3 regions of the Methylobacterium sp. Leaf102 genome follow, and region 1 is predicted to be linked to each of the others. Evidence: predicted binding sites of a transcription regulator. Region 1 holds the regulator's gene; each other region holds the start of a gene.
What was found. The regulator PhoB, encoded in region 1, activates phosphate uptake and scavenging genes when phosphate is short. The targets are predictions, from matches to a motif close to TGTCATNNANCTGTCAT.
Positions count from the first base shown of each region.

Region 2: ASF27_RS08635 (UDP-2,3-diacylglucosamine diphosphatase) is a predicted target of PhoB. The motif match lies at 4,806-4,822, and genes of this name have one in related genera.
Region 3: ASF27_RS00765 (ceramide glucosyltransferase) is a predicted target of PhoB. The motif match lies at 6,018-6,034, and genes of this name have one in related genera.

Region 1 is NZ_LMMX01000001.1:697,466-707,350, forward strand. It holds gene ASF27_RS03365 (PleD family two-component system response regulator) at 1-1,157, opposite strand, end outside; gene ASF27_RS03370 (response regulator) at 1,214-1,594, opposite strand; gene ASF27_RS03375 (DUF3572 domain-containing protein) at 1,670-2,002, shown strand; gene ASF27_RS03380 (cell envelope integrity EipB family protein) at 2,250-3,125, opposite strand; gene ASF27_RS03385 (GcrA family cell cycle regulator) at 3,526-4,167, shown strand; gene phoB (phosphate regulon transcriptional regulator PhoB) at 4,234-4,935, opposite strand; gene phoU (phosphate signaling complex protein PhoU) at 5,036-5,776, opposite strand; gene pstB (phosphate ABC transporter ATP-binding protein PstB) at 5,871-6,689, opposite strand; gene pstA (phosphate ABC transporter permease PstA) at 6,740-7,630, opposite strand; gene pstC (phosphate ABC transporter permease subunit PstC) at 7,651-8,625, opposite strand; gene pstS (phosphate ABC transporter substrate-binding protein PstS) at 8,774-9,814, opposite strand.
Region 2 is NZ_LMMX01000012.1:89,836-99,720, forward strand. It holds gene ASF27_RS08610 (malate--CoA ligase subunit beta) at 1-9, opposite strand, end outside; gene fchA (methenyltetrahydrofolate cyclohydrolase) at 259-885, opposite strand; gene ASF27_RS08620 (NADP-dependent methylenetetrahydromethanopterin/methylenetetrahydrofolate dehydrogenase) at 889-1,749, opposite strand; gene ASF27_RS08625 (D-2-hydroxyacid dehydrogenase) at 1,893-2,831, opposite strand; gene ASF27_RS08630 (aminotransferase class V-fold PLP-dependent enzyme) at 2,922-4,130, opposite strand; gene ASF27_RS08635 (UDP-2,3-diacylglucosamine diphosphatase) at 4,871-5,695, shown strand; gene ASF27_RS08640 (glycosyltransferase family 1 protein) at 5,692-6,780, shown strand; gene ASF27_RS08645 (ribonuclease HII) at 6,838-7,491, shown strand; gene ASF27_RS08650 (PA0069 family radical SAM protein) at 7,442-8,557, opposite strand; gene ASF27_RS08655 (hypothetical protein) at 8,726-9,247, shown strand; gene ASF27_RS08660 (3'-5' exonuclease) at 9,251-9,885, opposite strand, start outside.
Region 3 is NZ_LMMX01000001.1:177,726-187,610, forward strand. It holds gene ASF27_RS00740 (efflux RND transporter permease subunit) at 1-2,104, opposite strand, end outside; gene ASF27_RS00745 (efflux RND transporter periplasmic adaptor subunit) at 2,129-3,211, opposite strand; gene ASF27_RS00750 (efflux RND transporter periplasmic adaptor subunit) at 3,208-4,233, opposite strand; gene ASF27_RS00755 (TetR/AcrR family transcriptional regulator) at 4,460-5,038, shown strand; gene ASF27_RS00760 (histone deacetylase) at 5,042-5,947, opposite strand; gene ASF27_RS00765 (ceramide glucosyltransferase) at 6,107-7,264, shown strand; gene ASF27_RS00770 (glutamine amidotransferase) at 7,303-8,004, shown strand; tRNA gene ASF27_RS00775 (tRNA-Leu) at 8,008-8,092, opposite strand; gene ASF27_RS00780 (YqaA family protein) at 8,239-8,820, shown strand; gene ASF27_RS00785 (disulfide bond formation protein B) at 8,822-9,310, shown strand; gene ASF27_RS00790 (DUF1178 family protein) at 9,316-9,792, opposite strand; gene ASF27_RS00795 (carbon-nitrogen hydrolase family protein) at 9,812-9,885, opposite strand, start outside.

The DNA.
Region 1 (9,885 bases):
TCGGGTGCCTCGGCGTCGGGCAGGATGATCACCACCTCCTCGCCGCCGTAGCGGGAGACGATGTCGATGCCCCGCGTGTGCGTGCGGATGCGATCGGCGAAGGCGCGCAGCACCTCGTCGCCGGCCTCGTGGCCCCAGGTGTCGTTGATGGTCTTGAACCGGTCGATGTCGAGCATAAGCGTCGCCACCGGGCGGCCGCGCAGCGCCGCCTCGGCGAACAGGGCGCCGAGATGGCTGTCTAGGTAGCGCCGGTTGTGCAGGCCCGTGAGCCCGTCCATGATCGCCAGTTCCATGGAGGCCTGGACGGCGCCCCGCAGGGTATCGGAGAAGCGGCGGCGGCGCACCTGCGTGCGGACGCGGGCCACGAGCTCGTTCCGGTCGACGGGGCGCATGAGGTAGTCGTGCACGCCGAAATCGAGGCCCCGCACCACGCGCGCCTTGTCGTGCGGCTCGGCGATCATCACCACCGGCATGGCCCGGGTCCGGTCGAGGGACCGTAGCTGGCTGCACAGGCGCAGGCCGTCGAAATCGGCGAGATCGAGGCTGACGAGGGCGAGGTCGAAACCGCCCTCGGTGGCCAGCACCAGGGCCTTGTGCGGATCAGCCTCGACGGTGACGCTGTGGTGCTGGCCGAGCGCCGTCGCGAGGCGGTCGGCGGAACTCGCGCGGTCCTCCACCAGCAGGATCGTGGCGTTCTGCCCGGTCTCGGCGGTGGCGAGCGCCAGGGGGTCGCCCATGCCGAAATCCCGGGAGGCCAGGGCGCGGCTGCGCAGCTCGTCCGTCACCGCCTTCAGCCGCACGAGGCTGCGCACGCGGGCGAACAGGGCGATGTCGTCGATGGGCTTGGTCAGGAAGTCGTCGGCGCCGGCATCGAGGCCGCGCAGGCGGTCGGAGGGCTGGTCGAGGGCGGTGACCATCACCACGGGCAGATGGGCGGTGTTGGGGTCGTTCTTGAGCCGGCGACACACCTCGAACCCGTCCATGCCGGGCATCATCACGTCGAGGAGGACGAGGTCGCACAGACCCTTGGCGCAGATCGCCAGGGCATCCGGGCCGTTCATGGCCGCCAGCACGTCGAAATACTCCAGGGAGAGCTTGGTCTCCAGGAGCTTCACGTTGGGGAAGAGATCATCGACGATCAGGATCCGGGCCGACATCTGTCCTCACGCGTTCGGATCGAAGGGGACACGCCCGATCAGACGGATATGCCGGGTCACGACGACTTGCCGTCACCGAGATATTGACGGACGGTGGCGAGGAACTTGGCGACCGAGATCGGCTTCGACAGGTAGGCCTCGCAGCCCCCCTCGCGGATGCGCTCCTCGTCGCCCTTCATGGCGAAGGCCGTGATGGCGATGACCGGGATCGACTTGAGGTCGTCGTCCTCCTTCAGCCACTTCGTGACTTCGAGGCCGGAGACCTCGGGAAGCTGGATGTCCATCAGGATGAGATCGGGCCGGTGGGCGCGGGCGAGTTCGATGGCCTCGATCCCGTTGGCGGTCTTGAGCGTTGCGTAGCCGTGCCCTTCCAACAGGTCGTTGAAGAGCTTCATGTTCAGCTCGTTGTCCTCGACGATGAGCACCGTCTTTGTCATGGCCCATTGTTCCCGGCGTTCGAGCGGCTCATTGTTCTTCGAGGCATGGCCCGCGCAATGAGATGTAACGGATACATGTTGACGAAACGCAAATCCGCCAATGACCGTGATTCGGCCGAGCGCCTCGCCCTGGCGATCCTCGCCTGGATGGCCACGGACGACGAGCGGCTCTACCCCTTCCTCAACGCCACCGGGGTGACCCCCGACACCCTGCGGGCGAGCGCGCAGGATGCCGGATTCCTGGCCGGGCTCCTCGACCACGTCATGGGCGACGAAGCCACCCTGATGGCCGCGGCGGAGGCCCTGGCGGTGCCGCCCGAGCGGATCGCGGCGGCCTGGGGCCGACTCTCGCCCATGGAGTTCGACGACGGATTTTCGGATCAGGGGACGCGGGGCGACGACGTCTGACGGCGCCCCGCGTCCGCCCATTCGAGGCAGGTCCGCCCGACCGATCGATCGGAGCGGTGGACGGGCCACTCCCGTCGCGGTGAGAGGGGCGCCTCCGCATCATCCGCCCTGCCGGCGGATCGACGCCGCTCCGGGAGCCGATGCCCTCGCGCTGCGCCCGACCGCGTTGGGTCGGGCCACATCGCGAGGCCTTCGCTTTGCCGCGCTCTTTTGCGCCGAACCGGCATCCACTTCGGCGGAGAGTGCTCTAGGACTTGCAGTCGGTGGCGGCTGGGAGCTTGTCGAGGCGGCTGAGATTGCCCGCCACGGCGAATTCCCCGTAATCGAGGCGCAGGTTGCCGCTGACGCCGTTCTCGTAGAGGTCGAAGGTCAGCACGTAGATCGGCGTGCGCTCGCCTTCGCCGGCGGTGAAGTAGCTCAGGGTCACCGGCCAGTGGGTCATGCCCGCCATCTCCCCCTCGCGCAGGGGCTTGTCGCGGTCGGCTTTCGGCTTCGCGGCGCCCTCGCCCGCGGCTTCCTCCTGAGGCGCCCCTTCCTTGACGGAAGCGGTCGTGGCCGGGCGCCCGATCACCGCCAGGGTGTCGTAGACCTTCCGGCCGTCGTCGGTGCCGTCGTAGACCTTCACCGAGAGGGTCGTCCGGCCCTCGCGCGCCGCCGCGATGAGACGGCGCATGTGGACCGTCGGGAACAGCACCTCTCCGCTCGCCTGGAACCCGTCGCGCTTGGGCTCCTTCAGGCGAACCTTGAGGGCATCGGCCACCGTCTCGGCGGTGCCGTCCACGGATTGGCCGGGCGTGCCGTTGAGCAAAGTGCTGACCTTGAAGCGGTAGCTGCGCCCGTCGGCGCTCTCGAAGGTGGTGTTGCGCAGGTCCGAGGTGCGGCTGCCGGTCTCGCCGCTTTCCAGCACCGTCACCTGCCGGGTCTGCATCGTGTAGCCCTTGCAGGCGTCGCCCGAGAAATCGATGACGATGCGCCCGCGCGCGCTCTCCACCGCCCGGGTGCCGCCGCTCTGGGCGAGCGACAGGTCGTAGACCGCGCGGTGGCTGGCGAGGGGCACGGGCTCGGCGGCCGACGCCCCGCTGGCGGACAGGATGAGGCAGGCCGTGGCGCGGGACAGACGCATGAAGTCTCCTGCCGGGGGGTTGGCGGGGTCGGACCGGCGCACCGTTCGGCACGCATGGACTGCCCGTCAGATAGGCCGCCCGTCACCCACCGGCAATGCGAGTCCCTCGCGGCGGAGAGAGCCGGGCACGGCTTTGCGAACTCGTCCTTGCAAACCTGGGTTTGCAAACTTGGCTTTGCCAACTTGGCTTTGACGGTGAAAACCCCGTCGCCCGCCCGGACGCGGTCAAGGCCGCTCTTGCCTCGGACTCGGGCGCTCCTGTACGGTTCGACCGTCGCCGAAGAGAGCCCGAGGCGAACGTCACCTGTCCGGTCCCGGGACCTTACGCTGCGGAGCTCCGCCGCCGGTCCTTCGCGCCCGTGATACATGCGGTGATCGGTGCACGATGTCGGAGGGGGCGATGACCGAAACGGTTCCGAGCTGGTCGGACGAGCGCGTCGATCTCCTGCGTCGCCTGTGGCAGGACGGCCTGAGCGCGAGCCAGGTCGCCACGCAACTCGGTGGCGTGACCCGCAACGCCGTCATCGGCAAGGTCCATCGTCTCGGCCTGTCCGGCCGCGTGGCGAAAGGGCCCGACACCCTCCCCCGCAAGAAGCCGGTCCGCGAGGGCGCGGGCCAGGAGCCCGGACAACCGGAATCCGCGGACCACGAGACCGGGCATCGGGACACCGAAATCCAAGGGCTCGGGATCGATGCCCCCATGCTCGGGACCGTGGGCCGGGACAGCGAACCGTCCGGAACCGCGGCGGTCGAGGCCGGATCCGTCGTCGCGATGCAGCCCGCTCCCGCGGATACGCGCGCCGCGCCGGTGCTCGTGGCCCGGATCGAGGCCGTGGGCTTGGCGGCCTCGCGCAGGGTCACGATCATGGATCTGCGCGAATCCATGTGTCGCTGGCCCCTCGGGGACCCGACGTCGCCCGATTTCCACTATTGCGGCGACCGCGCCATCACCGGCCTGCCCTACTGCACCCACCACGCCCAGATCGCCTACCAGCCGGCGGCCGAGCGCAAGCGCGACCGCAGGGTCGGCGGATTTCGCTGAGGCGATCGCGATCGTCGTGCCGCCGGGAATCCGAGCGGGTCACGCTCCGCGCTTGCGGCCGGCGCGTCACTCGGTGCCGGCGAACATCTCGTCGAACGAGTAGCCCGAGCCCCGGACCGTGCGGATCGGGTCGCTCTGCCGGGGCCGGTTCAGGGCCTTGCGCAAACGCCCGACGTGCACGTCCACGGTACGCTCGTCGATGTAGACGTCGTGCCCCCAGACGCCGTCGAGCAGCTGCTCGCGCGAGAACACGCGCCCGGGACTGCGCATGAGGAATTCGAGGAGCTTGAACTCCGTCGGACCGAGATGGATCTCGCGGCCCTCGCGGCGGATGCGGTGGCTGAGACGGTCGAGCTCGATGTCGCCGGCCACCAGCAGGTTGGCCACGTGGGCCGGCTTGGCCCGGCGCAGGAGCGCGCGCACGCGGGCGAGCAGTTCCGGCACGGAGAACGGCTTGACGATATAGTCGTCGGCCCCGGTGCCGAGGCCGCGGATGCGGTCGCCCTCCTCGCCCCGGGCCGTCAGCATGATCACCGGCAGGCGCTCGGTCTCCCGGCGCGCCCGGATCCGGCGGCACAGCTCGATCCCCGACAGGCCGGGCAGCATCCAGTCGAGCAGCACGAGGTCGGGCACCTGCTCCTGCATCCGCAGGTCGGCCTCGTCGCCGCGCGCGGCGGAATCGACCTCGAACCCTTCGGCCTCGAGATTATAGCGCAACAGGAGGGTCAGGGCCTCCTCGTCCTCGACGATGAGGATCCGCGTACTCATCACAACCGCCCGCTCATGCGGCCCGGAACCCCGCCCGACCCATGGCGGGGCGGGCAGGGCTCGAACCCTTGGTCTTTCGCGCCCTCGACGAGGGCTCCCCTCAGGCGCCCGTGGTCAGGCCGAGGGGCGGCATGTCCACCGTGGCGTAGTTCGAAGCGTCGTTCTTGGGACGATCGCTCTCCGCCAGGCTGTTGGCGCCGGTGACGAGGTAGTGAATCGTCTCGGCGATGTTGGTGGTGTGGTCGCCGATACGCTCGATGTTCTTGGCGACGAACAGCAGGTGCGTACAGAACGAGATGTTGCGCGGATCCTCCATCATGTAGGTCAGGAGCTCGCGAAACAGCGAGTTGTACAGGGCGTCGATGGCGTCGTCGCGCTCCCATACGTCGAGGGCCGCCTTGGTGTCGCGGCTGGCATAGGCGTCGAGGACGTCCTTGAGCTGCTCCTGCACCAGGTCGCTCATGTGCTGGACGCCGATGACGATCTTCTGCGGCTGGATCTGGTCCGCGATCGCCACCACGCGCTTGGCGACGTTCTTGGCGAGATCGCCGATGCGCTCGAGGTCGTTCGAGACCCGGATCGCCGACACGGTCTCGCGCAGGTCGATGGCCATGGGCTGGCGCCGGGCGATGAGCAGGATCGAGCGCTCCTCGATCTCGCGCTGCAGGGTGTCGAGGCGGTGATCGGCGGCGATGACCGCCTGGGCCAGGGGCACGTCGCGGCGCACGAGGGCGTCGCTCGCCTCCGTCATCATCTTCTCGGCGATGCCGCCCATCTCGGAGATGGACCGCCGCAGGTCTTCGAGGTCGGTGTCGTAGGAACTGACGATGTGGTCGGGCATGTCGCACTCCTCGGTCAGGTCTCGTTCGGGGAAACCTGCCACAGGGCGGGGTGGGGCGGGCTGCGGCGGAGGAGCCGCCCCCTCTCCCAAGAAATCAGCCGAAGCGGCCGGTGATGTAGTCCTGGGTCTGGCGCTTCTCGGGGTTCATGAAGATCCGCGTGGTCGGACCGAACTCGACGAGTTCGCCGAGATACATGAACGCCGTGAACTGCGAGATGCGCGCCGCCTGCTGCATGTTGTGCGTGACGATGACGATGGTGAATTCGGACCGCAGCTGCTCGATGAGCTCTTCGATGCGGCCCGTCGAGATCGGGTCGAGGGCCGAGGTCGGCTCGTCGAACAGGATCACCTCGGGGCGCTGCGCCACCGTGCGGGCGATGCACAGGCGCTGCTGCTGGCCGCCCGAGAGGCCCATGCCGGACTGCTTGAGCTTGTCCTTCACCTCGTCCCACAGGGCAGCCTTGCGCAGGGACTCCTCCACGCGCACGTCGAGGTCGGCTTTCGGCAGCTTCTCGTAGAGGCGCAGGCCGAAGGCGACGTTGTCGTAGATCGACATCGGGAACGGCGTCGGCTTCTGGAACACCATGCCGATGCGCGAGCGCAGCTCGTTCAGGTCGACCCTGGCGTCGAGGACGTTCTGGCCGTCGAGCAGGATCTCCCCTTCGGCGCGCTGGTCGGGGTAGAGGCTGTAGATGCGGTTGAAGGTGCGCAGCAGGGTCGATTTCCCGCAGCCCGACGGACCGATGAGTGCGGTGACCTGCCGGTCGTGGAAGTTGAGGTTCACGGATTTCAGGCCGTGGAAGGTGCCGTAGTAGAAGTTCAGATCCTTCACGGCGATGCGGACGGGGGAACTCTCGTCCGCCTTGTGGCGGCCGGTGAGCTGCGCGGAGGTGATCCCGTTGGCGGCGTTCATCGGTTGCGGGTCCTTCAGGTCGAACGGGGGCGGGGCGAACGGGGCGCGGATCAGCGCGCGCGCTCGCTCTTGATGACGAAGCGGGCCACGATCGAGAGGGCGAGGATCGTGACGGTGATCAGGAGGGCGCCGGCCCAGGCGAGCTGCTGCCAGTTGCCGTAGGGCGAGAGGGCGAACTGGTAGATCATCACCGGCAGGTTCGGCACGCCGCCCATGAGGTTGGGTGAGAACCAGCTGTTGTTGTTGAGCGCCGTGAACAGGAGCGGCGCGGTCTCGCCGGCGATGCGGGCGAGCGCCAGGATGATGCCGGTGACGATGCCGGCGGAGGCCCCGCGCCACGTGATGGCGGTGATCACCTTGGAGGGCGGGGCCCCGAGCGCCGCGCCGGCCTCGCGCAGGGTCGAGGGCACGAGGCGCAGCATGTCCTCGGTGGTGCGGACGATGACCGGGGTGGCGATGATGGCGAGCGCCACGGCGCCGGCCCAGCCCGAGTAGCTCCCCATGGGCCGCACCATCAGGGTGTAGACGAACAGGCCGATGAGGATGGAGGGTGCCGAGAGCAGGATGTCGTTGAGGAAGCGGATGAGGTCGGCGAGCTTCGAGTTGCGGCCGTACTCCGCGAGGAAGGTGCCGGCCATGACGCCCACCGGCGTCGCGACCAGGATGCCCAGGAAGGTCATCACCAGACTGCCGAGGATCGCGTTGGCGATGCCGCCGCCCTCGGAGCCGGGCCCGGGCGTCGGCTCGGTGAAGAGGAGCGGCGAGAACCCCTTCACGCCCTCGATGATCAGCATGGCCAGGATCGAGCCGAGCACGAGGATGCCGATGAGGGTCGCGACCGTGCTGGCGCCGATGAGCAGCTTGTCGGCGACCCGGCGTCCCGAGCGGACCCGGCTCGCCTGGAGGGGCGGCGCGGCGGTGACGGTGTTGAGCGCGTCCATGGTGGTGTCTCCGGCCGGACTCAAGCGACCTTCACGCGCCGGACGAGCAGGCGGGCGACGATCAGGACGAGGAAGGTGATGACGAACAGGATGCAGCCGAGCGCCATCAGGGAGTTCAGCTGCAGGCCGTCGGCCTCGTTGAACTCGTTGGCGATGCGGGACGCGATGGTGGAGCCCGGATCGAACACCGAGGCCGAGAGGCGGTTGGCGTTGCCGATGACGAAGGTCACCGCCATGGTCTCGCCGAGGGCGCGGCCGAGGCCGAGCATGATCGCGCCGATGATCGAGACCGAGGCCTGGGGCACGAGGACGTGCCGCACCACCTCCCAGGTGGTGCAGCCGATGCCGTAGGCGCTCTCGCGCAGCACCGTCGGGATCTGGTCGAGCATGTCGCGGGTGATCGAGGCCACGAACGGCACGATCATGATGGCGAGGATGATGCCGGCGGTGAGGATGCCGACGCCCGAGGGCACGCGGGCGTAGAACAGGGTGCCGACGATGGGCATCCCCTCCACGAGGTTCGACACCGGCATCTGCACGAAGCGGGCGAACAGGGGCGCGAAGATGAACAGGCCCCACATGCCGTAGATGATGCTCGGCACCGAGGCGAGGAGCTCGATGGTCATCGCCACGGGCTTGCGCGCCCAGCCGGGGCAGAGCTGCGTCAGGTAGATGGCGATGCCGAGGGACAGCGGCACGCCGATGAGGAGAGCGAGGATCGCCGAGGCCAGGGTGCCCACGATGGCGACGAAGGCACCGTATTGCTCCTGGCCGATGTTCCAGGCGCTCGAGGTGATGAAGCCGGGGCCGAACTCGGCGAAGGCCGGCCAGCCGCCATACGCGATGGAGGCGAGGATGCCGAAGAGAACGAGGAGGACGAGGATCGCCGAGGCGTAGGAGGCGGTCCGAAACAGGGTGTCGCCGAGGCCGCCGGGCTTGCGCCGGGCCGGAGCGGCGGTCCGCGTCAGGGAGATCTGTTCAGTCAAGGCGCCCATCCGAAATCGTCTCTTCTCTCTGCGGCGTCTACAGCGCGGCGTGCCCCGACGCGAGCCCACCGTCGCCGGGCCCACTTTCGCCCATGGGACGGGCCCGGCGCATGCACCGGGCCCGTCGATGGATCACCTGTCCTCCGTGAAGGAGGGCTCAGTTGTTGTAGACGGGCTTGCCATCCTTGGTCTTGATGGTCTTCCAGGCCTCGTGGATCAGGCCGACGACGTTGTCGGGCAGCGGCACGTAGTCGAGGTCGACGGCGAGCTTGTCGCCGTTCTTGTAGGCCCAGTCGAAGAACTTGAGCACGTCGGCGGTCTTGGCCGCGTCGGCCGGCTCGCGGTAGACGAGGATGAAGGTCGCGGCGGTGATCGGCCAGGCGTCCTCGCCGGCCTGGTCGGTCAGCGAGATGCCGAAACCGGGGGCGGACTTCCAGTCGGCGCTGGCGGCTGCGGCCTGGAACGCCTTGTCGTCGGGCTGCGGGAACTTGCCGGCCTTGTTCTGGAGCAGGGTGTGGCTGAGCTTGTTCTGCTTGGCGTAGGCGGACTCGACGTAGCCGATGGCGTTGGGGACCTGCTTGACGGTGGCGGTGACGCCCTCGTTGCCCTTGCCGCCCTGGCCCACGGGCCAGCTCACCGTGGTGGCGGCACCGAACTCCTTCTTCCAGGGCTCGGACACCTGGGAGAGGTAGGTGGTGAAGATGTTGGTCGTGCCGGACGCATCCGAGCGGTAGACCGGGGTGATGTTGGCGTCGGGGAGCTTCACGCCTTCGTTGAGCTTGGTGATGCGGGCATCCGACCACTTGGCGATCTTGCCGGCATAGATGTCGGCGACGATCTCGCCGGTGAGCTTGAGCTTGCCCGGCTCGACGCCCGGGATGTTCACCACGGGGACGACGCCGCCCATCACGGTGGGGAACTGGACGAGGCCGTCCTTCTCGAGGGCCGGTCCCTTCAGGGGCGCGTCGGTGGCGCCGAAATCGACGGTCTTGGCCTGGATCTGCTTGATGCCGCCGCCCGAGCCGATGGACTGGTAGTTCAGGCCCATGCCGCTTTCCTTGCGGTAGGCCTCGGCCCACTTGGAATAGACCGGGAACGGGAAGGTTGCGCCAGCACCCGTGATGTCGGCAGCCAGGGCGGAGGTGGCGAGCTGGGCGGTCGCGAGCCCGAGGGCAAGCGCGTAGGCGAAGGGTTTCACGAGGCTCTCCGTGTCTGTCGAGCGGGAGGGGGGACCGAAGGGCCCGCGCGATCCGCGCGCCCTCGATCCGC
Region 2 (9,885 bases), on a different contig from region 1:
AACGTCCATGTGCGATCTCCTCGACGTTTCCTCGGGGCGGACCTTCTCGTAAATTTCACTTCGCGAAAAGGGTCTTGCCGTTTATATTTTTTTACATTCTCGTTGAGTCTGCCTTGAAGGCAGCTGGAATGCTTCTGGATTTCAACAAACGCGACGACTCACCTTGGCGTTAGGGTCGCGGCGTCAAGCTTTGCGTAACTTAATCCCCCGCGTTCTTTTGTGCGATGCGGAACGATCGGCGTCCCGCGTCGCGAAAGATCAGTTCACCTTGGCCTTCACGATCTCGTAGATCGACTCGTTGAGCGGACCGGCCGAGCCCAGCAGGGTCTCGAGTTCCTTGAGACGCGCGTCCGCGAAGGCACGGTCGTCCAGGCCCTTGGCGTTGACGTAGACGTTGAGCGCCGCGCTGCGCAGGCCCGCATGGGCGGACAGCACCGCGACACCGGCATCGGAGATGACGTTGAGGTTGCCCTTGTCGGCGACGGGCTGGGCGAGGTCGATGACCTTGCGGCAGGCCCGGCAACACTCGAGGGGCACGTCCGTGGCCACCTTGAGGGCCGCCTGGATCTTCTCCGCCCGCGCAGCCTTCTCCTCGTCCGTCGCCTTTGGCAGCGCGTAGGCGCCCATCACCGCGTCGAAGGCCGCCACATCGTCGGCGATCATGCGGGTGAGCTCGGCCCGGAGCGCCTCGGATTGTCCGAGGATCTCCTTCAGTTCGCCCTCCACCTCGACGTACTTCTTCTTCCCGATGGTGAGGTTGCACACCATGCTGAGAAGTGCGGCCCCCATGGCGCCGTGGATGGCGGCGGCACCGCCGCCGCCCGGGGTCGGGGCCGAGCTCGCGAGCCCGTCGAGGAAGGTCTGGATGGTTGCGTCGGCAGCCATGGCTCAGGCCATCTTCTTGGCGAGGGCGTAGATCTCCTCGGCGTCGAGCACCTGCTCGGTGCTGTCGAAGAGCTGGCCGACGCAGGCGCGGTGGAGCTTGAGCTTCAGGCCGCCGATGCCGAGCGCGCCGAACACCTTCTTGCCGTGGCGTTCCTTGCCCTTGTCCATGGCGTCGATCCCGCCGAAGCCGAGGGGCGGCTGGGCGTTGTAATCGGCCACGAACTCGATGCTGGCCTCGTCCTTCCAGTCGGCTTCCGACAGGAGCTCGATGCCGATGGCGCCGGCGGAGAACACGAGGTTCTGGCCCTTGACGATGGCGGCGCGAGAGGCGGCGTCCGGAGTCGCGGCGGCCGAGATCTCGACCTTGAAGCGCTTGTTGATCTGGTCCGCGGCGGCTTGGGCCTTGTCGAGGGAGCGACCGCACAGGATCACGGTGGCGCCTTCCTGGGCCAGGAGCGCGGCCGAGCGCATGCCGACGGGGCCGGTACCGGCGAGCACGACGGCCTTCTTGCCCTGGAGCGAACCGGCGGCCTTCTGCACCAGTGCGACGCCAGCGGCGGCGGTGGTGTTGGAGCCGTTGGAATCGAGCATCACCGAGACGCGGAACGGGCCGAAGAAGCGCTTCTTGACCGCGTTCAGCACCGCCTCGCCGGCCGCCATGCTGCCGCCGCCGACGAAGATCGCCGTGGACTTCTTCTCGGAGCCGCCGCGGGTATAGATCGTGCCGTCGACCAGGGCGCCGACGTTCTCGGGCGTCACGTTGCCGTAGCCGGTGATGTGATCGGCGCCGCCATCGTAGCCGACGACCACGTCGAACACGCTCGGCACGGCATCGGTGTCGAATTGGAACAGCAGTTTTTTCATTTTTGTCGATCCCTATGCTTGTCCGCGCTCGGGCGCGGTTGGCGTTTGGTCCTGAATTCTCGTCTCGTCACCGGAGGGCACGCCGGGCTCCCTCTCCAGGAAGGAGAGGGAGCCCGCGCCCATCCATCGGCAAGGCCGGCGACCTAGACCACGTTCTGCGGCTTGCCGGCGACGAAGGCCTCGACGTTGTCGACGAGCTGGTCGGCCAGGATCTGCATGGCCTCCTTGCTCGCCCACGCCACGTGCGGGGTCACGATGAGGTTCGGAAGGTCGAGCTCGCACAGGATGTTGCCGTTCTTGGGCGGCTCGGTCATCACCACGTCGAAGCCCGCGCCTCCGATGGTGCCGTTCTGAAGGGCCTCGGCCAGGGCCTCCTCGTCGACGAGGCCGCCGCGCGCGGTGTTGATGAGGAGCGCGTGCTTCTTCATCTTTGCGAGCTGTTCGCGGCCGATCATGTTGCGGGTCTCGGGCGTCAGCGGCGCGTGCAGCGTGATGACGTCGGACTGGGTGAGGATGGTCTCGAAATCGACCAGCCCCTCCTGGGGGAACACGTCGTAGGCGATGACCTTCATGCCGAGCGCTTCCGCCCGCTTGGCGATGGACTTGCCCAGCGCCCCGTAGCCGACGATGCCGAGCGTCGACCCGGCGATGTCGTGGATCGGATAGTCGAAGTAGCAGAACTGGGTGGATTTGGCCCAGTCGCCCCGGCGAACGGAATTGGCGTAGGGCACGATGGCCCGGCGCAGGGCGAAGATCAGGCCGATCACGTGCTCGGGCACGGTGTTGAAGGCGTAGTTGCGGATGTTGACGACCGTGATGCCGCGTTCCTTGGCGACCGCCTTGTCGACCACGTCGGTGCCGGTGGCGGCGACGGCGATGAGCTTCAGGTCGGGCAGCTGCTTCAGCACGTCGGCGCGCATCGGCACCTTGTTGATGAGGGCGATCTCGGCCCCCTTCAGGCGCTCGACGATCTCCTCGGGCGTCCAGGTCGACTCGTACTCGACGTAATCGTGCGGAAAATTGAATTCCCGAACCTTGGCGTCGAGGGACTCGCGGTCGAGGAACACGATCTTCTTCGTCATGGAAGCCCTCAGGTCGCTCCGGCCGAACCGCCGGCGGCAGCGTGGTCGATGGGGTCGCCGGGGCGAAGGATCGCCCCGGCGATTGTCGGATCAGGCCTTGGCCAGGGGGTTCTCGCGCAGGTAGCTCGACGCGGCGGCGACACCGGAACCGGGCGTGACCTTCACGCCGTGGTCGAGCATGGCCATCTCGGCACCCGCGATGGCGCCGAGCAGCGACAGCTCGTTGAGGTCGCCGACGTGACCGATGCGGAACACCTTGCCGGCGAGCTTGTTCAGGCCGGCGCCGAGCGCGAGGTTGTAGCGGACATAGGCGTGCTTGATGATCGCCGCGCCGTCGATCCCCTCGGGCACCACGATGGTGGTGACCGTGTCGGAGTTCCACTTGGGCTCCTTGGCGCAGGTCTTCAGGCCCCAGGCCGCGACGGCCTGGCGGGTCGCCTCGCCGAGCACGTGATGACGGTGGTAGACGTTCTCGAGGCCTTCCTCGTTGAGGCAGGCCAGGGCCTCGCGCAGGCCGTAGAGCAGCGGCAGCGACGGGGTGTAGGGGAAGTAGCCGGCCGGGTTCTGCTTCTGGTGGTCGGCCCAATCGAAGTAGACGTGGGCGAGGCGGTCGTTCTTGCCGGCCGAGGCTTCGGCCGCCTTGAGGGCCTTCTCGCTGACGCAGATCACGCCGAGGCCGGCGGGCAGCATCAGGCCCTTCTGGGAGCCGGCGATGGCGCAGTCGACGCCCCACTCGTCCATCTTGTAGGGGAGCGAGCCGACCGACGACACGCCGTCGACGAACAGCAGGGCCGGGTGGCCGGCCGCGTCGATGGCCTTGCGCACGGCGCCGATATCCGAGGTCACGCCCGTGGCGGTCTCGTTATGGACGACCATGACGGCCTTGATCTCGTGGTTTTTGTCGGCGCGCAGGGCCTCGCCGATCTTCTCCGGGTCCGCACCCGTGCCCCACTCCTCGTCCTGCACGATGACGTCGAGGCCGAGGCGCTCGGCCATGTCGACCCAGAGCAGGCTGAACTGGCCGAAGCGCGCGGTCAGCACCTTGTCGCCGCGCGACAGGGTGTTGGTGAGCGCCGATTCCCAGATGCCGGTGCCGGAGGCCGGGAACAGGAAGATGGTGCCCTTGGTCGAGCCGAACACCGCCTTGGTGTCCTCGAACAGGGGCTTGGTCAGGGCGGGGAAGTCCACCGAGCGATGGTCCTCGGACTGCACCACCATCGACCGCAGGACGCGATCGGGGATGTTCGTCGGGCCAGGAACGAAGAGGTGGTTGCGACCCGGCCGTTTCGTTGCCGCCATGATGATGTCTCCGGTTCTCAAAGAAGTGCGCGCGATCCGTGCGACACACTTGGTTCAGTGACGGAAGATCTGCCCGTTTGGGCCGCCCTTCCGGGTGGATCGATGACGAGAGGCCGGCCCGGTTCAGGCAGCCGTCTCGGGTGGGCAGGCTCCTACGCGCTCGCGGACCCGCCGGAAACCCGGTCGGGCCCACTTACCCTCAGGCGATACTTGCCCTCAGGTAATGCTTACCCTCAGGCAGCCGACCCCGGAGGAGCCGGCCTCATGACGGAGACCCCGATCCCGTCGGGAGCGAGGCACCGTGCTGTCGATGGGCTGCGGGCGCTCGAGACCTGCGCCGCGATGCGCGGACGCATCGAAACGCGCGGACAGCCGTGAAACGGGTCCGACGATCTCAAGCCGTTCTCCAGGCCGGGGCGCGCTCGCGAAACCGCGCTTCCCCAGGCCGTGCAGGCGCCATCCTGCCCCGTATGTCGCTGCCCTTCTTCACCTCTCGGGGCTCCGGACACACGATGTCTCGCGCGGTCCGGTGGGGCATCTTGCGGCGACTATGCCTGCCTTCACGCAGGAAGGAAAACCCGAAAAACTTCGCGAAACGTCAAATAATTTTATAGTCCAGAAGGGCTTGCGATGCGGTGCCGCACGGCAGGGCGCCCCTCCCCCGGGGCCGGCCGGCGTCATCAAAGTGATACGGGAATCCGGTTTGGCTCGGTCCGATGCAGAGCTGCTCGGAGACCACCATGGGCGAAGATCCGGAGACGACCATCCGCGTCCGAACCCTGTTCCTGTCGGACATGCACCTCGGCACCAAGGGTTGCCAGGCGGCCCTGCTGCTCGAGTTCCTGCGCGACTACGATGCCGACGAGATCTACCTCGTCGGCGATATCGTCGACGGCTGGCAGCTCAAGTCCGGCTGGTACTGGCCCCAGAGCCACAACGACGTTGTTCAGAAGCTCCTGCGCAAGGTCCGCAAGGGCTCGAACCTCATCTACGTTCCGGGCAACCACGATGAATTCCTGCGCGACTACATCGGCATGACCTTCGGGGGCATCGAGGTCGCCGACCAGCGCCTCCACGTGGCGGCCGACGGCAAGCGCTACCTCGTGATCCACGGCGACCAGTTCGACATGGTGGTGCGCCACGCCCGGTGGCTGGCGTATCTCGGCGATGGTGCCTACACGGCGGCGCTGTTCGTCAACACCCACCTCAACACCCTGCGCCGCCGCCTCGGGCTGGCCTACTGGTCGCTCTCGGCCTGGGCCAAGCTGCGGGTGAAGAACGCCGTCAACTTCATCGGCAAGTTCGAGGAGTTGCTCAGCGCCGAGGCCCGGCGCATCGGCGCCGACGGGGTGATCTGCGGTCACATCCACCACGCCGCCAACCGCACCATCGGCGGGCTCACCTACCTCAACACCGGGGATTGGGTGGAATCCTGCACCGCCATCGTCGAGCATTACGACGGCACCATGGAGGTGCTGCACTATCCGAGCCTGGTGCGGGCCCGGGAGGCCCGTGACGCCGAGCTCGCCGGGCCGCGGCCCGACGGCGCCCGGGCCGTCGCATGAGGCTCCTCATCGCAACGGATGCCTGGCATCCGCAGGTCAACGGCGTCGTGCGCTCCCTCGAGCACATGGCGGCGGCGGGCGCGAGCCTCGGCATCGACACGGTGTTTCTCACCCACGCTGACTTCGTCTCCGTACCCCTCCCGGGCTACCCGGAGATCCGCCTGTCCTGCGCCACCCGCGCGGCGGTGGCGCGCCGCTGGGACGGTCTGCGGCCGACCCATGTCCATATCGCCACGGAGGGCACCGTCGGCTACGCCACCCGGCGCTACTGCCTCGGCCATCGCCGTCCGTTCACCACGAGCTACCACACCCGGTTTCCCGAATACCTCGCGGCCCGCGCCCCCGTGCCGGAATCGTGGAGCTACGCCTGGCTGCGCCGGTTCCACGGTGCCGCCAGCGGCACCATGGTGAGCACACCCTCCCTCGAACGCGATCTCGCCGCCCGCGGCTTCACCAACCTCATGCGCTGGACCCGGGGCGTCGACACCGACCTGTTCCGGCCCGACGCAGGGGCGCCCGATCCCTTCGCGGGCCTGCCCCGGCCGATCTTCCTGTTCGTCGGGCGCCTCGCGGTGGAGAAGAACATCGCCGCCTTCCTGTCCCTCGACCTGCCCGGCTCGAAGGTGGTGGTGGGCGACGGACCGGACCGGGCGCGCCTCGCCGCGCTCGCCCCCGACGCGCACTTCCTCGGCACCCGCACGGGCGCGGCCCTGGCGGCGGTCTACGCCGCCGCTGACGTGTTCGTGTTCCCGAGTCTCACCGACACCTTCGGCATCGTGCTCCTGGAAGCCCTGGCCTGCGGCGTGCCCGTCGCGGCCTACCCGGTCACCGGCCCCCTCGACGTCATTGGGGGTACGGATGCGGGCGTCCTCGACCCCGACCTGCGCAAGGCGGCGCTTGCCGCCCTGACCATCCCGCGCGACCGATGCCGGGCGCAGGCCCTGCGCTACACCTGGGCCGAGAGCGCACGGCAATTCTACGCCAACATCGCCGCCGCCCACGGCACGGCAGGCCCGCAGGCGCGCCACGGCACACCGAGCAGGACCATCGGTTTGGGCACAGGAACCGACGCACCGGCGTGGTGACTCGGGCGGGCCGGACTGGCAGGGTCCCGCCCCATTCCCGACACCGTGTTCACCCCGATGCTCCCCTTCGACGCTGCCCTCGCGAAAGACTATCCGGCGGTGATCGGCTGCGACGAGGTCGGACGCGGCGCCCTGTGCGGACCCGTGGTCGTGGCGGCGGTGTGGTTCGACCCGCACGCGTTCCCGGGCGAGATCCTGGCGGCGCTGGACGATTCGAAGCGCCTGAAGCGGGCCGAGCGCGAGCGCCTCACCCCCCTGATCCGTGCCCATGCGCGCGTGGCCCTGGCCGCCGGGTCGCGGGCGCTCGTCGACCGCATCAACGTGCGGGGCGCCACCCTCGATGCCATGGCGCGGGCCGTCCGTCGCCTCGACCTCGACGCCCCGGTGCTGGTCGACGGCCGCGACGCGATCCCGGACGTCGAACGATGCCGTCCGGTGGTCGGCGGGGACCGCCTCGTGCCGCAGATCGCCGCCGCCTCCATCGTGGCGAAGACCGTACGGGATGCGGCCATGCGCGCCCTCGCCCGGCGCCACCCCGCCTATGGCTGGGACAGCAATGTCGGCTACGGCACCAAGGTGCACCTCGCCGGCCTCGCGACACTGGGCCGCTCGGCCCATCACCGCTGCAGCTTCACCAGAGCCTACGGACCCGAGACCGATTTCAGAACAGCGACAGCTGCGCCGTCGGCCGGACAAACAGATCGGTCCTGAGCTTCAGACGTTCTTCCGGGTAGCCGAGGCGGCGGCGGGCGAGGCGCATGCGGCGCACGATGAGGTCAGCATAGGCACCGGCTCCGACCATGCGCCGGCCATACGTGGCGTCGTAGGCGCGCCCGCCCCGCGCCTGGCGCACCAGGGACATCACGTGGGCGCGCCGCCCCGGATAGTGTTCGGCGAACCAGTCGTCCACGAGGGCGTCGAGTTCCAGCGGCAGGCGCAGCAGCACGTGGTTCGCCTCCCGCGCGCCGCGTTCGCGGGCCGCCGTCAGGATCGCCTCGATCTCGTGGTCGTTGAGCGAGGGAATCACCGGGGCGGCGATGACCATGACGGGAATTCCCGCTGCACTCAGGCGCTCGATAGCCTCCAGGCGCTTCTTCGGGTGCGGCGCGCGCGGCTCCAGCCGGCGAGCGAGATCGGGATCGAGGGTGGTGACCGAGACGGCGACCTTCACGAGATCGTCGCGGGCGAGATCTGTGAGCAGGTCGAGGTCGCGCACCACGAGGTTCGACTTGGTGACGATCCCGACGGGATGCCGGAATCGGCCCAGCACCTCGAGGATGCCCCGGGTGAGGCGGTGCTCGCGCTCGATGGGCTGGTACGGGTCCGTCGCCGTGCCGAGGGCGATGGTGGCGGGCCGGTAGGCCGGCGCCGACAATTCGGCGGTGAGGAGTTTCACCGCATCCGGCTTGTGGAACAGCCGCGTCTCGAAATCGAGCCCGGGCGACAGGCCCACATAGGCGTGGTTGGGCCGGGCGAAGCAGTAGGCGCAGCCGTGCTCGCAGCCGCGATAGGGGTTGATCGAGCGATCGAACGAGATGTCCGGCGAGGTGTTGCGGGTGATGAGGCTGCGGGCGCGCTCCGCCGTCACCATCGTGCGCAAGGGCGCCGGGGCGACGGCCTCCCACCCGTCGTCGAAGATCTCGCGGCTGATAGTCTCGAATCGTCCGGTGGGATTGGCCGTCGCGCCGCGTCCACGCCGGGCGTCGCTCGGCCGCGTCGTCGTGGCGAGGCGCCGCGCGCCCTCCCCTGTGTCCGCGTCCGGCGACTCCGTCTCCATGCCGATCCTTCATCACCCGCCGCCGAATCGAACATATCATGAACATGATCGCGAGATGTTGCACATATTGCGGGCAAAGCGGCTTCTGGGTCGGGCCCTGCGCAGTCCGGGCAGGAAACCGGGCCGGTGACCGGCTTCAGTCCGGGGAAAAATGCGGTATGCGCGGGCATGATCTCCGCTCTGATCCATGTGGCGCGGCCAGCCGATCCCGATGCGGTCGATCGGCTCGCCGACACCCTCGGCGCCCTCGTGGCCGGCGTCGCCGCCGGGCTCGTCGGCGATGCGGTCATCGTCGCGCCCAGCCACAGCACGGCCATCGACACCGTGGCGGAGGCCACCGGCGCCAAGCTCGTCCTGCGCCCGCGCGGCGGCTCGGCGTGGTCGGCCGGGGCCAAGGCGGCCCGGCGCGAATGGGTGCTCTGTTTGGAAGCCGGGGACGTGCCGGCCGAGGGCTGGATCCGCATCCTCGACCGCTTCATCGGCACCGCCCGACCGGACGTCACCCTGGGCCGCCTGCGCCGCCCGCATGCGGGTCTGCCGGCCCGCCTCGCCGCCCGGGGCGAGGGCGTCATCGGCGTCGGCGCGCCCCGTCCCGGCGATCTCGTGCGGCGCGAACGCCTTCTCGCCGGTCCGCGCTTCGTCCGACGGGTGAAGGTCCGCAAATTGCCGGCCCGCCTCGAACGCTCCTGAGGATCAGGATTCGGCGGCTGCCTCCATGCGCAAACGCAGGCGCTCGACATCGTCGTGGTTGCCGGACAGCAGGTCGGTGATGTCGCCGACGAGGAGCGCCGCGACGTGGCGGCACGCGGTGCCGTAGCGCCCCGCCATGCAGGTGCAGCGCAGGCGCAGGCCCGTGGCTCGGTCCTCCAGGGTGATGGCGTAGCGGTCGCCGCGCGAGCCCTTGACGGTGAAGCTCAGGGGCGGCGGGAGGCGCGGCCCCGACCGGGCGCGATCGGACGACGGTCCCGGGCCGGCGCGCGGCGGCGGGACGCGGTCCGGCCCTTCCGGCACCGTGGTGATGGGCAGCCGGATGGCGCGGGACAAGCCGAAGATGTCGGGCGCGCCGGTCCGGCGCATGGCCGCCAGGGCGATCTCGGCACACGCATAGGCGTCCTCGCCCGCATCGTGGTGCTCGAACCGGATGCCGAGGCGCGCCGCGACCTTGCCGAGGCCGCAGCCCTCCTCCGCGGGAAACACCCGGCGGGCGATCTGAACGGTGCAGAGGTAAGAGAAGGCCGGCGGCCGCAGGCCGTAGGCGACCAGCGACGCGCGCAGGACGCCCATGTCGAAGCCGGCGTTGTGGGCGAGCACGAGGCCGCTCGCCAGGT
Region 3 (9,885 bases), 520 kb from region 1:
GCTCGTTCCAGTCGAAGGTCGGAACGTTGAGGTGGGCATTGCCGCCGACGATGTTGGCGAGCGCCAGAGCGTGCCCACGCAGGGCCTGGAGATCGGGACCGCTGAGGCGGTACTGCACCGGACGTCCCACGGGCGGGCCGAGGTCGAGGGAGTGGATGAGGAAGTCGGTGCCCACGAACTGGTCTCGGGCCAGCGCCTCGAGCTTCGTCTTCATGCGCTCGCGCGCTTCGATGGATTTCGTCTCGATGACGATCTGGCCGAAGAAGGCATTGCCGAGCTGCTGGTCGAGGGGCAGGTAGAAGCGTACGGCGCCCTGACCGACATAGGAACTCCAGCGCGCGATCTCGGGATCGCCCTTCAGGGTCGCCTCGAAGCGGTCCATCTGGGCCTTGGTCTCGGCGATGCTGGCATTCTGCGGAAGCGTCATGTCGACAAGGAGTTCGGGCCGGTCGGAAGCCGGGAAGAACTGCTGCTGGACGTGGCCCATGCCGACGATGGCGGCGGCCAGGAGGCCGATGCAGGCCGCCACCGTGGTCCAGCGCCAGCGCATGGCGGCGAGCAGCGCCGCCGTGAACATCCGCATCAGGCGACCGGGCCTGTCGTGGTCCTTGTGCTTCATGGTCGCCGGCAGGAGCTTCACGCCGATGAGGGGCGCGAACAGCACCGCCACCACCCAGGAGACGAGGAGCGACGCGGCGATGACGACGAACAGGCTGTAGGTGTACTCGCCCGCAGAGGACCCGTTAAAACCGATGGGCAGGAAGCCCGCCACGGTCACGAGGGTGCCGGTCAGCATCGGGAAGGCCGTGGAGGTGTAGGCGAAGGTCGCGGCTTTCTTGAGGTTGTCGCCGACTTCCAGGCGCGCCACCATCATCTCGACGGTGATCATCGCGTCGTCCACGAGCAATCCGAGGGCGATGATGAGGGCGCCGAGGGAGATGCGCTGGAGGGTCACCCCCATCACCTGCATCACCACGAACACGATGGCGAGCACCAAGGGGATCGACAGGGAGACCACGAGGCCGGCGCGCCAGCCGAGGCTGACGAAGCTGACGGCGAGCACGATGACCACCGCCTCCACCAGGGCCTTGGTGAAGCCGCCCACAGCCTCCTCCACGATCTTGGGCTGATCCGACACGAGATGGATGCCGACGCCTACGGGCAACTCGCCTTCGAGCTTGCGCATGCGAGCCTTGAGGTCGTGGCCGAAGGTGAGGAGATTACCCGATGGCTGCATGGCGATGGCGAGACCGATGGCCGGCTCGCCGTTGAAGCGGAACAGGGCGGTCGGTGGATCGGTGAAGCCGCGTGAGATCTCCGCGACGTCCGACAGGCGGAAGAAACGGTCGTTGACCCGCAGATTGATGGCCCTGAGACTGTCCTCGGAGATAAATTGCCCGCCGACCCTTACGGAGACCCGCTCGGGCCCGGCCTGGATCACACCGGACGGCGTGATGGCGTTCTGGGATTGCAGGGTTCTGATCACGGAATTCATGTCGAGGCCGAGGCCCGCGAGCTTTCGCACGGAGAAGTCGAGGTAGATCACCTCGTCCTGGGCACCGAGGAGGATCATCTTCCCGGCGTTGGGCACCGACTTCACCGCAGCGCGCACCCGTTCCACGTAGTCGCGGAGCTGGCGCATGCTGACGCCGTCCGCCGTGAAGGCGTAGACGTTGCCGAACACGTCACCGAACTCGTCGTTGAAGAACGGGCCCTGCATTCCCTGCGGGAACGTGCCTTGGATATCGCCGATGCGCTTCCTGACCTGATAGAAGATCGCCGGAATCGTCTTCGGCGGCGTAGTCTCGCGCAATTGCACGAACACCGTGGCCTGGCCGGGCGTGGTGTAGGAGCGGCTGAAATCGACGGCGTCGATCTGCTGCAGTTCCTTCTCGATTCGCTCGGTCACCTGATCGAGGGTGTCGCCGATGGTGGCGCCGGGCCAACGCGCCTGCACGATCATGGTCTTGATGGCGAAGGGCGGGTCCTCCTCGCGGCCGAGCTTCTCGTAGGCCAGCACGCCGGCGATCACCGAGATCAGCATCAGGAACCAGACGAAGGAGCGGTGCTCCAGGGCCCATTCCGACAGGTTGAAGTTCTTCACGGGGTCAGTCTCGCTTCCGACCGGTTACGGCGTGGCGTCGGGCAGGCGCACGGCCTGGCCTTCGCTCAGCGAATGGATGCCGGCGACGACCACGCGGTCGCCGGCGGCCAGGCCTTGTGTGACGGTGGCGCGGCTGCCGTTCCGTCCCGTCACGGTGACGGGACGGCGGGTCACGGCCTTGCCGCTCGCGTCCACGAGCCAGACCGAATCCTGGCCATCCGTATTCAACAGTGCCGTCGCCGGCAGGACGAAGCGGGGCGTGACGTTCCGCGAGAGGGAGACCGTGAGGGTCGAGCCGAGGCGGAAGGCCGGCGAAGGAGCGAGCAGGGTCATGCGGATGCGCCGGGTCCGGGTGACACGGTCGGCGAACGGCGCGGTCTCGCGGACCTTGGCCGTGGCCGTCACGTCGGGTGCGCTCTGGAGGGCGACGGTGAAGACCGCGTCCTTCGGCATGGCGCCGACGAGGTCCTCCGGGATGTCGACCACCGCCTCGCGCTCCTCGGGGCGAGCGAGGGTCAGCACCGCCTGGCCGGCGCTGAGCACCTGACCGACTTCGGCCGACCGCACGGTGACGACGCCGTCGAAATCGGCGTGGAGTTCGGTGTAGCCGATCTGGTCGCGGGCCTTCTGGAGGCTGGACTGGGCCTGGGCGAGACGGGCCTGGGCGGTGTCGCGGCTGGCGACCGCGCTGTCGAGCTGGGCCTGGGTGACGTTTCCGCCGGCGAGCAGCTTGCGGCGGCGGTTCTCCGTCGCGCCGGCATTCTCGGCCTGGGCCTCGGCATCGGCGAGGTCCGCCTCCGCACGTGTCAGGGCGAAGCGCGGCACGACGGGATCGAGGGCGGCGAGGCGCTGCCCTTTCTTCACGACATCGCCCACGGTCACGTCGCGGGCCACCATGCGTCCGGCGATCTGGAAGCCGATCTCCGACTGGTAGCGCGGTGCCACGACCCCCGCGAAGGGGCCGAAGACTTCCGTTGCGACCGATTTGGCCGTGGTGGTCAGCACTGGGCGAACAGGGGCCGGACCGGCCTCCTGCTCCGGCTTGCAGCCCCCCAAGACGAGGACCGCGAGGAAAGCCACGACGGCAGGAGCGGGGTGATGGTTCATGGGGCAACCCCCAGGGTCTGGGCGACGGCGACGACCTGGCCCGGTCGGAGCAGTTGGATACCGGCGATGACCACTTCCTCGCCGGGCTCGATCCCGCCCGCCAACGCGATGGTATCGGGGGCGTAGCGCTCCAGGGTGACCTTGCGCGGCGCCACGGTGCCGTCCTTCGGATCACGTACCCACACCGCAGGACCATCCTGCCAGCGGTAGAGGGCCGACCACGGCAGGACGATGGCCTGGCGCGCGTGGAACTTGCCGGTGCCGATCACCACGGCGCCGAGGCTCATGCCCGGCGGGGTCGCTTGGAGCCCGACCTTGACCCTCACGGTGCCGGAAGCGGAATCCACGCTCGGCGAAATTTCGCGCACGCGGCCCACCGCCGTTACCTTGGGGTCGGCCTGGAGGGCGACGGCGACGGTCTCGCTTTCGGGTGGTGCCGCCAGCACCGCCTCGAAGATGTTGAACACCGCGTCGCGCGGGCCGTCCTGCGCCATGACCATCACGGTCTGGCCGGCCTGGACCACTTGGCCGACCTCGAAGGTTCGGCTGAGCACGATTCCGTCGACCCCGGCCTTGAGATCCGTGTAGGAAAATTGCTCCTGGGCCGTGCCGAGGGCCGCCTTGGCGGATTCCACCGCCGCCTGCGTGGTGCGCAACTGCTGCTCGGCGTCGTCGTAGCTCGGCCGCGTGGTGTAGCCGCCGGCCATCAGGCTTTCCTGGCGCTTGAAGCTGACCTTGGCCTGCGTCAGCAGGGCTTCGGCCGACGTCAGGGCCGCCTTCGCGTTGTCGAGGTTGGCCCGCTGCTCCTGCGGATCGAGGCGCGCCAGAACCTGATCGGCCCGGATGTGATCGCCGACCTCGACGAGGCGGCTGGCGATCTTGCCGGCGGTGCGGAACGAGACGTTGACCTGAGACTGCGCCTCGATGTCCCCGGTGAAGATGAGGTCCGAACTGATGGTGGTGCGCTGGGCCACCACCGTGCGAACCAGGGCGAGCTCTTGGCTCCTGTCGGTGCCGGCCATCCTGTCCGCGCCAGAACGAACGCTCTCGTCGGCCGCCGCGGGGACGGGAACTGCGGCAAGGACGGCCACGGTCACGAAAAGCGCCGCGCCGAGGAGAGCCGGCCAGGATCGGATCGGTGAAAAATCCGTCATCGCTTCCCGCTCGTCCCTCGCGCGACCCTATCGGTGGCGATCCTTATCGGCTATCTTACCGACCGTCCAGACGGTTTTTAGAAATAGGAACGTGATGACCAAACCGCGCACGCGGCGCGAAGACCGCCCGGCGATCATCCTCGATGCGGCCGAGCGCCTGATCCGCCGCGTGGGGACACGCACCCTGACCATCGATGCGGTGGCGGCGGAGGCCGGCCTGAGCAAGGGCGGCGTGCTGCATCATTACAGCTCGAAAGACGCGCTGATCCAGGCGCTGGCCGAGCGCAAGCTCGGGATGATCCGCGACAGCATCGCGGCCCACGAGGCGGCTCAGGGACCCGGTCCGGCCGCTCTCCCTCTGGCGCTCATCGCCCATGTCCGGCAGGTCTACGCCGACGAAGAGGGATTTCCCCGCGCCCTCCTGCTGGCATCGGCGGAGAATCCCGAGGCCTTCGCAGGCTTCAACACATTCCTGAAGGACCGCCTCGCCCAGATGGAAGACGTCGCCCGCTGCCCCGGCGCGGGTGCGGTGCTGACCTTCGCGACGCTCGGCCTGCTCCTGACGCGGACGCTCGGCTTCCACACCATCGAGGGTGCGGATCTGGCTCGATTGTTCGACGCCATGGAGCGATTCGCGCGGGATCTTCCCAAAGGCGACCCGGACCGGGCGTGACGCTCAGGCGGCCTGCGCCGCCATGGCCTCGAACACACCGGCATGGCGGGCCGCGAGGGCATCGATATCGGTTGCGTAGCCGCCGCCGATCACCGCCACGAGGGGAATGTTGCGGGATCGCGCCGCCGCGACGACCAAGCGGTCCCGAGCGGACAGCCCCGCATCCGTGAGGGCGAGGCGACCGAGACGATCGTCGCGGTGGGGATCGACGCCGGCGTTGTAGAAGACGAGATCCGGAGCGAGCGCATCGAGGAGGGGGCCGACATGGGCTCCTAGAGCGGCGAGGTATGCCGCGTCCTCGAGCCCGTCGGGCAGGCCGACATCGCGGTCGCCTGCGATCTTGCGGGCCGGGTAGTTCCTCTCGGCGTGGAGCGAGAACGTGAACAGGTCCGGCGTGCCCGACAGGCAATCGGCGGTGCCATCGCCCTGGTGCACGTCGCAATCGATCACCACGGCGCGGGCGATGGTGCCCTCCCGGTGAAGGGTACGGGCCGCGATGGCGACATCGTTGAAGATGCAGAACCCGGCCCCGCCGCTGCGGCGGGCATGGTGACTCCCCCCGGCGGCGCTTCCCGCGAGGCCATGCGCCAGGGCGAGTCGCGCCGCCAGCAGGGTCCCGGCGACGGAGGCCCGCGAACGCGCGACCACGCTCGCTTCCACGGGCAGCCCGATCTCCCGCGCGACGGCGCGCGGGACGTCGTGGGCGAAGACGGATTCGACGTAGGCCCGGTCGTGCACCCCGGCGATGAGATCCACATCCGCCGGCTCGGGACGCACGAATCCCCCCGGCGCGAGGCCCCGCGCCTGGAGGATCTCGGACAGGCGGCGGTACTTGCCCATGGGGAAGCGGTGCCCGTCCGGCAGGCTCGCCTGATAGTCCGGGTGATAGACGATGGGCGGGACCGTCACGCCCCCGCGGCCTCCGCTCCGTGGACCATCCCCCGCATTCCCGCCCTTACGCCGCCCATCCCGCAGACCTTGTCATACGACTGAAGCCGAGGGGCTGTTAGGGCCGTTCGGACGACCGGGGCGCGGCACGATGTCGGCCTCGGCGCGGGAGACCCGGACATGATGGACGCCTGGACCGGAACGGACCTTGCCCTGATCTTGTGTCTCGCCCTGACGCTGATCAACTTCGCCAGCCTCGGGCTGGCGGGTCTGCGTCTCGGGGGACGGCGCGGCGCCTCGATCTTCCCCACGAAAGCGCCGATCTCCCTGGTGCGCCCGGTCTGCGGCCTCGAGGCCTTCAGCGAGGAGATGCTCACCCGGGGCTTTCGCCTCGAGCATCCTGACTACGAACTCATCTTCTGCGTGGCCGACCGGGCCGACCCCATCGTGCCCCTGCTCCACCGCCTGATGGCCGCTCATCCAGAGATTCCGTCCCGCCTCATCGTCGGCGACGAGCGGATCAGCGACAATCCGAAGCTCAACAATTGCGTCCGCGGCTGGGAGGCGGCGCGTCACGACTGGGTGGTGTTGGCCGATTCCAACGTCCTGATGCCACCGGATTATCTCCAGCGGCTCCAGTCGGCATGGCGTCACGACACCGGCCTCGTCTGCTCGACGCCCATCGGCGCGCGACCGGATGGCTTCATCGCCGAGATCGAATGCGCGTTCCTCAACACCCTCCAGGCCCGTTGGCAATATGCCGGCGAGGCCGTGGGCTTCGGCTTCGCCCAAGGCAAGAGCATGCTGTGGCACAAGCCGTTCCTGGAAGCCCGCGGCGGCATCCGTGCCCTCGCGGCCGAGATCGCCGAGGACGCGGCGGCGACGAAGCTCGTGCGGGCGGCCGGCGCCCGGGTCCATCTCGTGGCGAGCCCGTTCGAGCAGCCCCTGGGGCGGCGAAAGCCCGCCGAAGTCTGGGCGCGCCAGTTGCGCTGGGCGCGCCTGCGCCGCGTCACCTTTCCGGCGTTCTTCGCACCCGAGATCGGCACCGGTCCGGTCCTGCCATTCGGCATCGCCCTCCTGTCGGTTCCATCGACGACCCTCGCGGGTTGGCTGTGCGCTCTGGCCGCCCTCTGGTACAGCGCGGAGTACGGCCTCGCGGTTCGAGCTGGATGGTATCGTGGGCCGCGCCTTCTCCTCGCCTTCCTCGTCCGCGACGCCGTCTTCCCGGTGATCTGGATCGGCGCCTGGATGCGGGGCGCGGTTCTCTGGCGCGGCAACCCCATGGATATCCGACCGAAGGCACCGGCCCGCCTGAGCACCCGGGTGACGGCGGCCTGAGCTTCCGGTGCGGCCGGCGCCCTGGTAAGCCGCCCGTCATGAAGATCGGCATCCTCGAGACCGGCGATCCGCCCGAGCGCTTGAGTGACCGCTACCCGTCCTACGGGCGGATGGTGGCCGATCTCGTCGGGCCCGGCCATGCCTATACGCACTATGCCGTCGCGCGTGGGACCCTTCCGGCGGGCCCCTCGGAGCAGGACGCCTACCTCATCACCGGGTCCCCAGCGGGCGTCTACGAACCGCTGCCCTGGATCGCCGCCCTCATCGGGTTCCTGCGCACGGTGCCGCCCGAAACGCCGCTGGTGGGCATCTGCTTCGGTCATCAGGTCATGGCCGCCGCCTTCGGCGGGCGGGTGGCGAAATCGCCCAAGGGCTGGGGCATCGGCCTGCATACCTACCGGGTCCAGGCACGCGCACTCTGGATGGACGACGTCACCGAAATCGCCGTCCCGGCGATCCATCAGGATCAGGTTCTGGAGCCGCCGCCCGGCACCCTGACCCTCGCGGGCAGCAGCTTCACGCCGTACGGCATCCTCAATTACCGCGACCGGCGCGCAATCTCGTTCCAGGTCCACCCGGAATTCGCGTCCGACTACGCCCTGGCCCTCGTCGCCGGCCACAGCCCTGCGGTACCGCACGAGCCGGCGGTGCACGCAGCGGCCCTCGCCTCGCTGGCGCGAGCCAACGACGGACCACGCCTCGGCGGCTGGATCAGGCGATTTCTGGAGACCGGAGCGTGACGATGGTGCGGGCGGTCGGAATCGAACCGACACTCCTTGCGGAACCGGATTTTGAGTCCGGCGCGTCTACCAATTCCACCACGCCCGCGATGAACGCCTCATGGCACACCTTCGTGATTCGAGCCAGTGGCGATTTTCCACGGCCGCGTGCTCGCCACGCCCTTTGGCCTATGCTCAAAGGGCAGTGCTTTTCCACCCCATCCATTCGGATTCCGCCAAGCCCATGATCCGTCCATGATCCGCCGCCTGTACGAATGGATCCTCGCGCTCGCGGGCAAGCCGTCGGCGCCGTGGGCGCTGGGCGCGGTGTCGTTCGCCGAGAGTTCGTTCTTCCCGGTACCGCCCGACGTGATGATGGTGCCCATGGCGGTGAGCAGGCCCGACCGGGTGTGGTTCTACGCCCTCATCACCACCCTGACCTCGGTGGCCGGCGGCGTGCTCGGCTACGCCATCGGCGCCCTGCTGTTCGATTCCGTCGGCCAATGGGTGTTCCGGGTCTATGGCCTGTCCGAGAAGGCCGCGACGTTCCAGGCGTCCTACGCCGAGTACGGCCATTGGGTGATCCTGCTGAAGGGGCTGACCCCGATCCCATTCAAGCTCGTGACCATCACCTCGGGTTTCGCCCATTACGACCTGTTCTGGTTCGTGGTTCTGTCCCTCGTCACCCGGGGCGCGCGCTTCTTCCTCCTGGCGGGACTTCTCGGGCGCTACGGCGTTCAGATCCGCGGGGTGCTCGACCGGCACCTCAACGTCGTCGCAGCCATCGCGGTCGCGGTGATCATCCTCGGCTTCGTCCTGTTCAAGGTGCTTCTGTAAGATGAACTACGCGACCCTGCTGCGCCTGCGCCGGAGCGCCCTGATCCTCGTCGTCGGCGCGGTGGTGACCCTGGCGGCGGCGCTCTATTTCCAGTTCGTGCTTGGCTACGTGCCGTGCAAGCTCTGCCTCGAGGAGCGCATTCCGTACTATGCGGCGATCCCCCTCGGGATCCTCGCCCTCGTGCTTCCGGAACGCCTGAGCCGCGTTGCCCTGGGCCTGGCTGCCCTCGGGCTGCTCTACGGCGCCGGGTTGAGCGTCTATCACGCCGGCGCCGAGTGGGCGCTCTGGGCCGGTCCGACGGATTGCGGCGGGGGTACCGGGGCGGCACCCGCCACGGTCACGGATTTCCGCGCGACCCTCGAGACCACGCGGGTGGCCGATTGCTCCACCGCCGCCTGGCGGTTCCTGGGCGTCTCGCTCGCCGGCTGGAACGCCGTGGTGGCGTTCGTCCTCGCGTCCATTTCGGGCACGGCCGCCGCGAAGCGCTGATGGGGTCAGTGCCGGTCGTCGGGGGCGGGCGGTAGGGGCGCCACCTCGATACCCTCTTCGACGAGGGCTCGGGCTTCCTTGAGGCTGGCTTCGCCGTAGATCGGGCGGGTCGGGCTCTCGCCGTAATGCATCCGGCGCGCCTCCTCGGGAAACGCCGTGCCGACATCGTCGGCAGTGCTGGTGACGTGCTCGCGCACGGCTCGCATGAGCGCGCGAACGCGCTGTTCGGGCTCCGAGAACACGGGTGTCGGCGCAGGAGCGGGGACTGGCGCCACCTCGGGCACATCGGCAGCGGGACTGCGAGCCACCGCACGATCGGTGCGGGCGATGGCCGGGGCCATCATTCCCTTGGCCACCCGCGCGGATCCGCAGACCGGACACGCCACCAGCCCACGCGCGGCCTGGTCGTCGTAGGATTCGCTCGACGGAAACCAACTCTCGAAGGCGTGGCTGCCATCGCAGACGAGGGTGTACCGGATCATGGGCGGACTCGGGTCGGGATCAGGCGGAATGCCCGATCCGCTCCACGGTGAACGGCCGGGCGTGCAGGAGGGCCGGTATCCGCGCACGGGCGT